Regions from separate parts of the Salinithrix halophila genome, predicted to be linked through region 2. Evidence: riboswitches for the same ligand, from Rfam matches in the RefSeq annotation. Region 2 holds a riboswitch; each other region holds the start of a gene.
What was found. Region 2 has a riboswitch for thiamine pyrophosphate ahead of thiC (phosphomethylpyrimidine synthase ThiC). Riboswitches for the same ligand answer to the same signal wherever they lie in the genome.
Positions count from the first base shown of each region.

Region 1 (4,536 bases), on a different contig from region 2:
CCAATTTCACCGCTGCCCTCACTAGCGAATGAACCGCTCCCAGCGTCACCCCAGGATCCATGTCCCGTTTCTCCGTCGCACCGACGATGACTTGGCCATCTGCCTTAGGGACCAGATAACAGTTCGGTCCAAAGAGCGTTCGTGTAAACAATGGTTTACGGGGTTGCAACGCGAAGGATTCTCCTTTGACAGGAAAAACGGGAAGAGCGCCCCCCGCCATGCGGACCAGTAAACCGTTAAGGGAGCCCGCCGCGGCCACCACCTGATCGGGTCGATAGATCCCGGCTGCAGTATCCAGAGAAACTACCCTCCCCCCTTCAACCCGTATGCTGTTTACCTTTGCTCCCTCTACCAATTGTGCGCCGCCCAACCGGGCAGCTTGGGCTAATGCCCGAACTAATCGAAGGGCGGACACCTGGCTGTCTCCGGGAAGGAAGAGACCTCCGGATAATTCCTCTGACAAAGAGGGCTCCAGATCCTTCAGTTCCCGTTTCTCCAGCCATTCCGCCCTCTCTCCCAACTGCTGTTGCCAACGGGCGCGTTCTTGTAACAGGGATGCCTCCTCCTCCGTGTCAGCCAAACGGAGGAGACCCGCCCGATTCAGCTCGATATCCAATCCAGTTTCGGCAAGAAGTTGCTCCCTCATTGCAGGAAACATGGCACGGCTGGCCAGACAGAGATCCACCATGGGTCCCGGATAGGCCATTTCTACCTGGGCCCCCAGCATTCCCGCCGCGGCAGAGGAGGCGTGAGCACCGATCCGGTCTTGTTCCAGAACGGTGACACGGAACCCCTTTTTGGTCAGGTGCCAGGCGATGGAGCAACCGATCACACCACCCCCGATCACCACTACATCGTCGTTCATTACCATCCGCTCCTTTCTGTCCAGCTCACCCGGAGTATCGTCGCCAGCCTTTCCGCCTCTTCCCCTGGACAAGGCGCATCAGCTATCGCCGATATGACTGCAACTCCGGCAGCCCCCACCGACTTCAGCTCCGAAATCCGTTCCACCGTCACTCCTCCGAGGGCGATAACCGGGAGGGAGACACCCGCACATAACGCCTTCAGTTCTTCCAGCCCTCTAGGGGGATAACCCCGCTTCGATGCCGTCTTAAAAACATGACCGAAAAAAAGATAATCTGCTCCATTCGCCGCTTTCCGACGAGCGGCTTCTAGAGAATGGACCGAACAACCCACCTCAGCCACGGAACCTAGGATGTTTCTCACCTCCGCTGGAGAAGGGCCCGCCTCCGGTAGATGAACTGCTCCACAACCCAATTCCGCCGCTACCCAGGGAGATCCGTTTACGGTAAGCTGCTCCCGGTCAATTCCTCCCTCCTCGATCAAGGCCTTCCCCCATCGAAGGAGTTCAGCTTGAGTAAGCGTTTTTTGGCGGAGATGGATTCGCGTCACCCAGGGAGCCACCTGGCGGCACATCCAAAGGAGCTTCTCCAGCCCTATCTTTGACGGGCTAATAAAGTGAAGCTGTGGTTCGGATACAAAAAAACCGGCATCCATGGGGATGCCGGTCCGTTTTTTCGTCTGTCGATGCATTCGATCCAACGGTTTCATTCCCCACTTTCTTACGCTGGTCTGAACCAGGTCAAGTTCAAAGGGTTGAGGCTCGGCCTCTCTCAGCACCCTTGCGGTGCACCCCCAGTGGAATTTCAGTGTGTATGGAGTTTTCTCTATTTTAGCAATCCGCCTCTTTAACGGTCAACATAAAAAAGGATCCGACCTTTGGCTGGTCTCGGAGGATCACACAGAAAAATGAAGCAGTTAACCGATACCTTTAGTAGAGACGGGGCTGGGGCACTTCCAACTTCACATCCCCAAACACATGAGTCTGACAGGCTAGCCGGAACCCTTGTTCAACCTTTTCCTCACCTAGGCGGAGGATTTCCCGGTCCCCCACCTCGTTCAGATTTTCCGCTCCTTCCAGCACTTTAACCCGGCAGATACCGCAGCGGGCCGATGTGCAGTTGAAGGGAATCATCACGGAGCGTGAGATGGCTTCAAACAACAAGCTTTCCCCTTTTTCCATATCAAAGGCGTGTTTTTGAGGTCCGATCGTCACTTCTACTCTGGGCATTCCTCTTCACTCCCGATCCGATTGACACTCGTCCAAAAAATCGCGGAGTACCCGCGCGTTGTTTTGCTGTTGATCTTTGCTGGCATATAGAAGTGTGATTACTCGATGGTTCCCTGCTTTTTTAAATAGACGGACTGCATTCTCAACGGTTAGTTCCTGGCGGTAATCCTTGGCAAAAACTTCGAAGTCCCTATCCTTATGGAATCGTTTACGCAATTTGTCAGAAGGAGCTAAATCTTTGGCCCACCAATCGATCTGGGCATCTTCTTTGCTCAGACCTCGGGGCCAAAGGCGATCCACCAATACGCGAAAGCCGTCCTGCTCATCCGCTTTCTCATAGACACGCTTGATTCGGATGAAGTCGGACACCCCGTGCACCTCCGTAGATCCTATTTCCTGACGGAGTTATAGCGCCGATGCTGGTTGTAGAAAAAACGAGTGACCATATAGGCGAGAACAGGCACAAGAATCCAGAGAGACAGAACCCCATAGCGGTGAAAGGATTCGAATACCTTCTCCCAGTGGGCTCCCACCATAAAGCCGAGACCGATAAATGTCATGCACCATATGAGAGCGCCCGTATAGGCGTAAGCCGCGAAACGAGGCCAGGACATATGAGAGATCCCTGCTAGATACGCTGTGACATGGCGGACACCCGGGATGAAGTAACCGAAAAAGAGCACCCAGTTTCCGTACTTACGGAACAGAAACTGCGTAATCCTCAGGCGTCTGCGGGTGATGAAAATCTTGCTCCCAAAACGCTTCAAAAATGGATATCCCAAGCGTCCCCCCAGGAAATAACTGATCGTTATCCCACTGAGAGAACCGCCGAGTGCGCTAATAAAAGTCAGGGAGAGATCCAATTGACCCGACGATGCGAGATATCCGATAAAAGTCATCATGATTTCGTCGGGAAGAGGTAATCCTACGATCCCAAACACCAAAAAGAAGAAGATCCCGAGATATCCGTATTGTGAAAGGAGATCCAACATGGTCTGTTCCATCATTCAACCCCGTTCGCTCCATACTCGCCAATAGTTATAGAATAACATACTTACCCGCCTGTCAAAAGGGAAGGGCACGAGTGTAAAAGAAGCTGTCCTCCCCAGTATATGTCCAAAAATCCAAAAAACTTTCAGGGGATGTCCCATTTTCGGATCAAGAATATGCAGAACAGCGGCCCGGCAGGCCGCTGGATAACTAGTGACTTCTTTCCCATAGGCTGGTATAAATCGTTTTTACAATAGGACCGTGTTATCACTTCCAGCTAGGCATCGACATCACCGAGAACGATATCCACGGCTCCTAGAATGGCGATCAGGTTCGCTACGTTCTCCCCCTCCAAAAGGTGGGGAAGGATCTGCAAGTTACTGAATGAAGGGCGTTTCCAGTGAATTCTCCAGGGTTTGTCTTTTCCTTTACTTACCAGATGAACACCCAACTCGCCCCGTGGATTCTCTACAGCCACATAAACCTCCCCTTCTGGAGGTCGCAAGACACGGGGGACTTTGGCCATAACTGGGCCGCTCTCCGGGAAGGATTCCACCGCCTGCTCCACGATCCGAAGACTTTGGGTGATTTCTTCCATTCGCAAGTTAAACCGATCCCGACAGTCACCGTTGACAGCGACCGGGACATCGAAGTCAAACCGATCATAGATAGAGTAGGGGTCATCTTTTCGCAGATCCCGCTGGATGCCGGTACAGCGCAGACAGGGTCCGGAGAGGCCGTATCGGATCGCCGTCTCTGCATTGTATTTCCCAATTCCTGTTACTCGGGAGAGGAAGATTTCGTTACCCCCGGCCAGGTCCCTATACTCCTGTTGCTTCACCCGAAGTTCGCGAACCAGATCGGCCACCTTCAGGATCCAGCCCTTAGGGGCGTCCCACTTTACCCCGCCTACCCTCATATAATTATAGGTAAGACGGGCCCCGCATAGTTCATTGAAGAGGTCTACAATCTTCTCCCGGTCCCGGAAAGCATACAGAAACGGGCTCATGGCCCCGATGTCCAAGAGGTATGTCCCGAACCAGACCAAGTGACTGGCAATGCGATTCAACTCGTTGACGATAACACGGAGGTATTCCGCCCGTTCCGGGACCTCAATCCCCATCAGGGTTTCAACAGCATGAACCACAGCATGATTGTTGTTCATCGCATTGAGGTAATCCATCCGGTCGGTGTAAGGAATGATCTGGGTGTACGTGAGATCCTCAGCTAACTTTTCTGTCCCTCGATGCAGGTAGCCGATGACCGGACGAGCTTCACGAATGATTTCTCCGTCGATCCGGAGAACGAGCCGAAAAACCCCATGGGTGCTGGGGTGCTGCGGCCCCACATTGAGCAGCATCTCTTCAGTCCGCATACTTCTTCCTCCCTCTTCACTGTTCCAGGGAAGCCGACTTGTAAGGCGCCCCCCTCTTGAACCAAACGCAGAACCAACG
Region 1 is NZ_JBHSAP010000009.1:289,034-293,569, forward strand. Features, by position in the region: gene thiO (glycine oxidase ThiO) at 1-865, opposite strand, end outside; gene ACFOUO_RS07695 (thiamine phosphate synthase) at 865-1,554, opposite strand; TPP riboswitch at 1,564-1,668, opposite strand; gene ACFOUO_RS07700 (2Fe-2S iron-sulfur cluster-binding protein) at 1,793-2,092, opposite strand; gene ACFOUO_RS07705 (DUF488 domain-containing protein) at 2,099-2,461, opposite strand; gene ACFOUO_RS07710 (DedA family protein) at 2,482-3,096, opposite strand; gene ACFOUO_RS07715 (NADH-quinone oxidoreductase subunit D) at 3,360-4,457, opposite strand.
Region 1: linked by a shared signal. The riboswitch ahead of ACFOUO_RS07695 (thiamine phosphate synthase) and the one ahead of thiC (phosphomethylpyrimidine synthase ThiC) in region 2 are both predicted to bind thiamine pyrophosphate.

Region 2 (4,536 bases):
CCCGCTGCCGGAAGAAATCTCGCAGGCGATCAACGATAACGACTTGACCGTGGCCTCTGTCCTCTCAGGTAACCGGAATTTCGAAGGCCGGATCCACCCGGATGTAAAAGCCAACTATTTGGCTTCTCCGCCGCTGGTGGTCGCCTACGCCCTCGCAGGAACCGTTGACATCGACTTCGAAACCGATCCGATCGGACACGACACCGATGGCAATGCTGTCTACTTCAAAGACATCTGGCCCAGTAACGAAGAGATCTTGAAGACAGTGGAAGCGTCGATGAATGCCGACCAATTCCGCGAACAGTATGCCCGTGTCTTTGATGCCAACGAACGCTGGAACCAGATGGACACACCGAAGGGTGAACTGTACGAGTGGGATGAAAAATCCACTTACATCCAAGAACCGCCTTTCTTCGTCGATCTGTCCGCCGAATTGGAACCGATCAAGGAGATCAAGGGCGCCCGGGCTTTGGCACTGCTCAAAGATTCCGTCACCACGGATCACATCTCCCCTGCCGGAGCCATTGCTCCCAGCAGCCCTGCCGGAAAATATCTAAAAGAAAACGGCGTTGAACCCCGCGACTTTAACTCTTACGGCTCTCGCCGCGGGAACGATCGCGTCATGACCCGGGGCACCTTCGCTAATATCCGGATCCGTAACCAAATGGTTCCCGGCACTGAAGGCGGCTTCACCAAGCACATCCCTTCGGATAACACAATGGCCATCTATGACGCGGCCATGAAATACAAAGAGGACAACACGCCATTGGTGGTCTTGGCGGGCAAGGAGTACGGCACCGGATCTTCCCGGGACTGGGCAGCGAAAGGGACCAACCTCCTCGGCGTCAAAGCCGTTATCGCCGAAAGCTTTGAACGGATCCACCGTTCTAACCTGGTCGGCATGGGTGTTCTCCCTCTGCAATTCGATGAAGGGGACAGCTGGCAATCCCTCGGCCTGACCGGTGAAGAAACCTTCGACATCACGGGGCTCAACAACGACATCGAGCCCCTCCAGAAGGTAGACGTTACCGCCGTCAAACCCGACGGCTCCAAAGTGGCGTTCAAAGCCATCATCCGCCTCGACAGCCAGGTAGACGTTCAGTACTACAAAAACGGCGGAATCCTGCAAACCGTGCTCCGCCAATTCCTGAACGACGCCGAAACGACAAAGGCCTAAACCGTGCAACCCCTGCGCCTTCATCACGCTCTGATCACCATTCCACCCAATCCCCGGCTTCGATCGTTTTGAGTTGCGGGATCCCTTCGGGAACCGATTGGAATTGATCGAACGGCGAAAATAAAAACACCCTCGTGCACGCAATCGTGCACGAGGGTGTTTGTTTTATTTGTCCCCTGAGTTCTCGGAAACCGGCTGAACCCGTCCCATGAGCAAATCATCTAGGGTGGTGTGGTCCAGCAGACGGGCCACGGTATCACGCACCAATGCCCACAGCGGCTTCAACAGGCAATCCCCTTCCAGAGGGCACGACTCATATGCCGTGACGCTGACGCAACCCATCGGGGCCAGCGGTCCTTCTAATTGTCGGATCACTTCACCGACGACGATTTCTTCTGCCGGCTTTCTCAGAGAGTAACCACCGTGCACGCCCCGCTTACTTTTTACATAACCCAACATCTTCAGTTGCAGCAGAATCTGTTCCAAGTAATACACCGGTACCAAGGTTCTTTCCGCTACCTCGGCGACAGGAAGGACGCCTTCGTTTTGCCGTCCTAGAACGATTAGGGCCCGCAAGGCGTACTCACCCCGGCTTGATAGTTTCATCCACTTCTCCCCTTCCCCAGAGGATCATTCATTCCCTCGCGGCTTTCCGTAGCCCTTACAACACAACATCCCCTTCTTACGAATCGTCCAATCAGCCCGTTTAGAAGGCGATTTTGACCATTCGATTTTTTTTGAAAATTGATCAGATCGAATCCTTTTTTAGTTCCACTGATGCAACCTATGTGCCCAACCCGCCTGCAGTTCCGTTTTTCCTCAGACCGTTCCTGCAAACGTGCCGGACACAAAAAGGCACCGCTCGGGGTGCCCTGTCCTGTTGTGAATCATTTCGTTCGACTACGGGCAGCTGAAAATGTCTGCATGGTCTTATACCAAGAAGAAACCGTTCCGTCCGGAACACCGGCGGTAAGGAGTTTGCGCTGGCCAAGACGGCGACAAGTGCCGTTTTCCATCAGGAGCAGGACATCCGCCGCCTCTGCGATCTTCAGGTCGTTTGTGGCAATCAGCGTAATTCCTTTCGCGTGACGTTCGGCCACTTCTTCACAGAAGAGCTCCCATCCCAACTCGTCCAATCCTTCTGCCGGTTCGTCCAGCAGCCATACCACCGGGTCAGCAACCAGGCTGCGGGCCATGATATAGCGGGCGGACGGCCCATCAGGCAGATCTTTCACTGGATGTTTACGGTATCCAGCCAGCCCCCACTTAGCGATCAACTCGGCGGCCCTTATCCTTGGCCGAGGAAGACGGCAAAACCGGGCAAGGTAGTGAAAAGACTCTTCTACGGTCAGCTCCTGGCGGGAGCGCTTTTTCCTCGGCACATATCCGATCCGACGGCGGAGAGAATCGACAGGAGAAGCCCCGCCCATGGCAGCTACACTGCGGGACCAAACCTGCACCTCATTTTGCCTTGTTTGATACGTGATCCTGCCGTCATCCGGCACCAAGGAAGCAGCAGTCACCCGCAACAAAGTGGTTTTGCCCGCTCCTTCTGGACCGAGAACGGCTGTGATCCCTCTTCGGACCGAGGCCGTAAAGTCGAGTAGCCCCGTCTGAGCCTCCTGGTTGTACGGGCGATGACGGTAATCTGTGACAGAATCTTGATAACGTTTATTGACATGAGACCATTCGATACGCAAAAGGCTCATCCTTTCGTAAACCCATCCACCTGTTTTCAAGCATAACCGAAAAAGCAGACAAAAAGAAGGTTCACCCGAGGGAAAAGTGGGGCTAAATTCCGCAAGGTGACAAAACTGTTTCCTGATACAGGCATCCATATGGAGCGCTTACTCTTATTGACGATCTTCCCCTCCAAATGGTTGCAGATTTCGACAAGAAACCCCTTCTATTCCAATGGAAAATCTGAATTGAACCGCTTTTGAATCTATGGTATGGTTAGGTTGGCAACTGCATACGAAACGGGAGCTTGGAGGAGCCAGGCTGAGAGGGCGGGAGTCTACGCCGACCGTTAAACCTGATCTGGGTAATGCCAGCGTAGGAATGGATGGAAGTTCCGTGTCTTTTTTTCCGCGAGGAATCAAAAGGGCCGTACGCTGTGTACGGTCCTTTTCTGTATAAATAAGGATCGTGACCGTCCTCTCCCCCTTTTGTGTGTGGCCGCACCATTATAAGAGGAGGGCTTTTTTCAATGAATATCAGTCAGGGCGCTTTACCCGGAAGCCGCAAAGTCTACGTGGCGGGCCCCCGGAAGGATATGCAGATCCCTATGCGGGAGGTCGTTTTATCCCCGACCCGCAATGAATCCGGTGAAAAAGAGAACGAACCAGTCCGCCTCTATGACAGCAGCGGCCCCTATACGGACCCGAACATATCGATCGATATCCGAAAGGGCCTGCCTCTTCTCCGGAAGAATTGGATCCTGGAACGGGAAGACGTAGAAGAGTATGAGGGACGGGAAGTCCAAGCTCTTGACAACGGGCGGAAAGATTCTGTCCCCGGACAAGCCATCCCCGAAGGGCTAACCCGTCGACCCCTGCGAGCCAAAAAGGGGCGGAATGTTACCCAGATGCACTATGCGCGGAAGGGGATCATTACCCCGGAAATGGAATTCATCGCCCTCCGGGAAGGAATGTCTGCCGAATTCGTTCGGGAGGAAGTTGCTTCCGGTCGAGCCATCATCCCTTCCAACATTAATCATCCCGAAAGCGAACCCATGATCATTGGGAAAAATTTTCACGTGAAAATCAATGCCAATATCGGAAATTCCGCCGTCTCCTCTTCCATCGACGATGAGGTGGAGAAAATGGTATGGGCGACGCGATGGGGCGCAGACACGATCATGGATCTCTCTACCGGCAAGGATATCCACACCACCCGGGAATGGATCATCCGTAATTCTCCGGTTCCTGTGGGAACTGTTCCTCTCTACCAGGCACTGGAGAAAGCAGGAGGAGAACCCGCTAACCTCACATGGGAACTCTATCGGGATACCTTGATCGAGCAGGCGGAGCAAGGGGTGGATTACTTTACGATCCACGCCGGTGTGCTTCTCCGCTATATCCCCCTGACCGTCAATCGGAAGACAGGCATCGTTTCCCGGGGCGGATCAATCATGGCCGCCTGGTGTCTGGCCCACCACGAAGAAAGCTTTCTCTATACCCATTTTCGGGAGATTTGCGAGATCATGCGTACCTATGATATCTCCTTCTCCCTGGGAGACGGCCTCAGACCCGGCTCGATCGCTGACGCCAACGATGAAGCCCAGTTTGCTGAATTGAAAACCCTCGGTGAATTGACCAAAATTGCCTGGGAGTATGACGTCCAAGTGATGGTGGAAG
Region 2 is NZ_JBHSAP010000007.1:718,071-722,606, forward strand. Features, by position in the region: gene acnA (aconitate hydratase AcnA) at 1-1,177, shown strand, start outside; gene ACFOUO_RS05620 (RrF2 family transcriptional regulator) at 1,343-1,783, opposite strand; gene ACFOUO_RS05625 (ATP-binding cassette domain-containing protein) at 2,065-2,877, opposite strand; TPP riboswitch at 3,147-3,256, shown strand; gene thiC (phosphomethylpyrimidine synthase ThiC) at 3,387-4,536, shown strand, end outside.

Region 3 (4,536 bases), on a different contig from region 2:
CGGAATCGCATCCTGATCATTAGAAAGGAAGGTGTCCCTGTGCGTGACGTCGGAATCGTGATGCCCGTATATAACCAGAAGCCTGCCTATCTCCGTCCCGCCCTTCGCTCGGTTCTTCGCCAGACTTACCGGAACTTCGCATTTGTAATCGTGATCGACGGGGCCGATGCCCAAACCGTACAAACCGTCAAAGAGGAAACCAAGGACGATCCAAGGGTAACTCTCCTCTATCACCAAAAAAACCAAGGTGTCGCAAAAGCCCTTAATACCGGGTTCAAAACCATGATGGCTCTGCCCCACATTCAATATCTCACCTGGGTATCCAGCGACAACGTGTATTATCCCGATTTCCTGAAGACGTTACGAAATACGCTGCATCGAGGTCCGGAGGAGTTGGGCCTGGTATACAGCAGTTTCCGGCATATCGACGGAGAAGGAAAGGTCATCCGGGACATCAACCTGGTTGATTTTCGCCGGTGGCAACGGAAAGACAAAAAACATCTGCTTAATGTCTGTTTCGTCGGTGTCTCCTTCATGTACAAAAAAAGTGTCGCTCTCGCTGCCGGTGAATACCGGATGGAGCCTGTGGAGGATTATGACTACTGGCTTCGATTAACCGAACACTGCGACATCGAATACATCCCCATTGAACTGATGGATTATCGCGCGAATTCACCAGGCAGTGTATCCGAAACCTTGCGTGGCTCAAAAGCCCAACATCGTCGGTGGCGTTACGGATTTCAACTGGCAAAACACCAGGCGAGACAGCGAAGGGGCATTCCCTTCGAAACAACGGTGATTTTCCCTGTCAGGGATGGATCAGAAAAGACCGTCAACCAACTGGAAACCTTGTTGGAACAATTTTATAGCAACTACAAACTGCTGATCATGGACCTTTCCCCCTCTTCACAAGCGACTTCCGTCCTCCAACATCTCTCGGACCCGAGGATTGCATTTGTCAACATGCCTTCCGCCAATGAAAAGGAGGCCCTGCTTCAAGGCGTCCGTGTCGCCAACACCCCTTTCTCCATGGTCTACGGAACAACTAGCTTCATGCCGATGTTTTTCTTAGAAAATATGGCATCGGAATTACAGAAGAGTTCTGACAATGTTCTCGCCACCTTTATGAGATCCGATGGTTCTGTCGGACATCAGGTGCATCTTACTGCCAATGAACCCTTCAAGAATAAGCTGTACCGGACCACCGAACTGTTCCACGCTATAAAACAGACCCCCGGTAAACTCTTGAAACCGCTGCCCAAGGTATTCATCAACTCCGTCCCGAAGAGCGGAACCCATCTGATGCTGCAAATTATTCTAGGCATTCCGGGGATGATGCAGCATCACACCCCGTGGCACTATCCTAGCAACTTGGAAGGGTTGAACAAGATCCTCCCCGGCCAAGTGGGCATGGGCCATTTCCCATACAAGCCTTCCTACTCACAGGTACTTAAAGAACTGGGGTTCAAAGTCATTTTCATCAGCAGAGATCCCCGAGACGTCGCTGTATCACTCGCTCATTTCACCATGAAAAAAAGCCCGATCTTTGGGCCGAAACAACACCATCCGCTCTACCCCTATTTGATCCAACAGAAAACCCATGAGGAACGATTGATGACGATCATCAAAGGGACGCCTCCCTCTTCACCCCATCGATGGCCAAATATCTTCCAGTACACATACCAGCAATATAACTGGTTGAATGCACCGGATGTTTGTCATATCAAATTTGAAGATCTCATTCAACCCTCTTCCCAGAAGCTAACTGTCATGAAGATTATTCGATTTTTGAGCAGCGATTTAGAAGGGTTGAGATTATCAGCGGAAGAATTGGCACAAAAGATGATCGGGAATATCCAATCGGAAACTTCCGAGACTTTCCGAAAGGGTAAAATCGGAGGTTGGCGAGCAGAATTTACGGCTCAACATAAAGCTGTTTTTAAACAAATCGCAGGAGAGCTCCTTGTCCAACTGGGATATGAGAAAAACCTGAACTGGTAAGCTTAACGTTAGCAGACGGTTAGATGATATCCCTTTTGACGCATCCGGAAAAGTATGATACGTTGTTGAAAAATTGAATCCTTGAAAGTCCACTGGGGGAATCGAAAGATTGAGACGGGGCAACCCGGACCCTTTGAACCTGATCTGGTTGAGACCAGCGTAGGAAAGTGGAGCTGCCCCTTGAAAAGACGGTCGCTCCATTATGGTGCGACCGTCTTTGTTAGCAAAGGAAGGCGCTCCTGCCGTCACCGATCAGGGAAGCGGGCTTTCACATGAAGGAGCGAAAATGATGAAACACCTCCTGACCATCGCAGGCAGTGACAGTGGGGGCGGTGCTGGCATTCAGGCCGACCTAAAAGTCTTCTCCGCCCTGGGAACCTACGGCATGAGCGTCATCACCGCCGTCACCGCACAAAACACGCAACAGGTCACGGATGTCCGAGAATTGGATCCGGAAATCATTGAAGCGCAAATACAGGCCGTATTTGGCGATATCCGGGTAGACGGAGTCAAGATCGGAATGGTCGGCAATGCGGACGCTATCGAGCGGATCGCTGACAACCTCGCCCGTTTTCGACCGCAACCCATCGTCATCGACCCGGTGATGGTTGCCAAATCCGGGGATCGCCTTCTCGCCGGGGAGGCAGTTGATGCCCTCGTTACCCAACTTCTTCCCCTTGGCACACTGATCACCCCCAATATCCCGGAAGCGGAAGTCCTCTTAGGGACTTCTATCACTAGCATCGAGGAAATGGAAGAGGCGGCCCGCATATTGGCTGATCGGTTTGGAACGGAAGTGCTGGTCAAGGGGGGACACCTGTCAGGTGAACCCCTTGATGTCCTGTCCACTGGTCGCACTTATCCTGGGAAAAGGATTGAAACCCGTCATACCCACGGCACCGGATGCAGTCTCTCTTCCGCGATCACCGCATTGATCGCTCAGGGACATGCTGTGGAGGATGCCGTTGACCATGCGAAACGGTATGTTTCCGAAGCGATTCAACATGCCTTTCCTATCGGGGGAGGTCATAGCCCGATTCACCACTTTTACACCTGGCACACGCTTTCTGAGGGAGGAACCCGCTGTGACTGATTGGAGCCGGATGGTTCGCAACAGTCTCTCCCTCTACCTTGTTACTGATGAAAAGGAGAATCTCCTCGAGCGCACAGAAGCCGCCCTCCGCGGTGGGGTCACCTGTGTCCAACTGCGTGCCAAAACCGCCGGTTCCCGTCGTTTCCTGGAGGAAGCACGGGCAATGAAAGCCCTGTGCAATCGATACGGTATCCCCTTCGTGGTCAACGACCGAGCAGATATCGCTCGTTTGAGCGGAGCCGATATGCTCCATATCGGCCAGTCGGACCTTCCCCTTCCAGAGGCTCGCCGCATAACGGGACCAGACATGCCCATCGGCGTGTCCGCCAAAACCGTCGAAGAGGCCCAACGAGCGGAAGCCGAAGGCGCTGCCTACCTTGGCGTCGGCTCCGTTTTTCCCACAGCCTCCAAACCCGATGCTGAACGGGTCGCCCCGGAGACCGTCCGAAGCATCCGACATGCCGCCTCTCTCCCCATTGTCCTCATAGGTGGTATCAACGAAAACAATCTTTCTGAAGCTGAACCCCTGATCAGCGATGGAATTGCAGTCGTTTCCGGGATCCTTTCCGCACCGAACCCCCAACAAACCGCCGCCTCTCTCCGCTCCAGGGTGGACCGGCTGGTTCGCCTTTCGTCACAGCTCCGATGATTGATAACAGCCTGTCTTTAGAGACAGGTTATTTTTTTATGGGAAGAAGTCTGGGTTGCAAACTCGTTTATAGTTTAAAATCTACTACAGATAACCATTTTCACACATACAGGGTATCCATCTAAAGCAATTTTTTGTAAAGGGGATATAGTATGAGTACATCATTGATATAGGGGTGAAAACCATTGCCATTAAAAGGACGGACGGTTCTGGTAACTGGGGGCAGCGGCTTTATCGGCAGCCATTTAACTGAAAAACTCCTGGACGAGGGAGCCGAGGTTCGGGTATTCATCCGATATAACTCGATGAATACCCGCGGATTTATTGATACGCTTCCCAAGGAAAAACAGAGAGAAATCACTATTATTACCGGGGATCTCCGAGATCCTGCCGCCGTATCCCACGCAGTCAAAGGAGTTGATGTCGTCTTTCACCTAGGGGCTCTCATTGCTATTCCTTACTCGTATAAAAACCCGATGGAAGTGATTCAGACGAACGTCCTCGGAACGACCCACATCGCCCAAGCCGTTTTACAATGGGATGTTCCGCTCCTGATCCATACATCCACCAGCGAAACCTACGGAACAGCGCAAGTTATCCCGATGGATGAGTCCCACCCCCTCCAGGGCCAATCCCCCTATTCCGCTAGTAAAATCGGGGCAGACAAGATTATAGAAAGCTTTCATTGTTCTTATGGCATGCCTGCAATTACCCTTCGCCCCTTCAACGCTTATGGTCCCCGGCAATCCATGCGGGCGGTGATCCCGACGATTATCAACCAAGCACTCTATCA
Region 3 is NZ_JBHSAP010000018.1:236,373-240,908, reverse strand. Features, by position in the region: gene ACFOUO_RS14125 (glycosyltransferase) at 40-2,001, shown strand; TPP riboswitch at 2,086-2,184, shown strand; gene thiD (bifunctional hydroxymethylpyrimidine kinase/phosphomethylpyrimidine kinase) at 2,291-3,094, shown strand; gene thiE (thiamine phosphate synthase) at 3,087-3,743, shown strand; gene ACFOUO_RS14110 (SDR family NAD(P)-dependent oxidoreductase) at 3,929-4,536, shown strand, end outside.
Region 3: linked by a shared signal. The riboswitch ahead of thiD (bifunctional hydroxymethylpyrimidine kinase/phosphomethylpyrimidine kinase) and the one ahead of thiC (phosphomethylpyrimidine synthase ThiC) in region 2 are both predicted to bind thiamine pyrophosphate.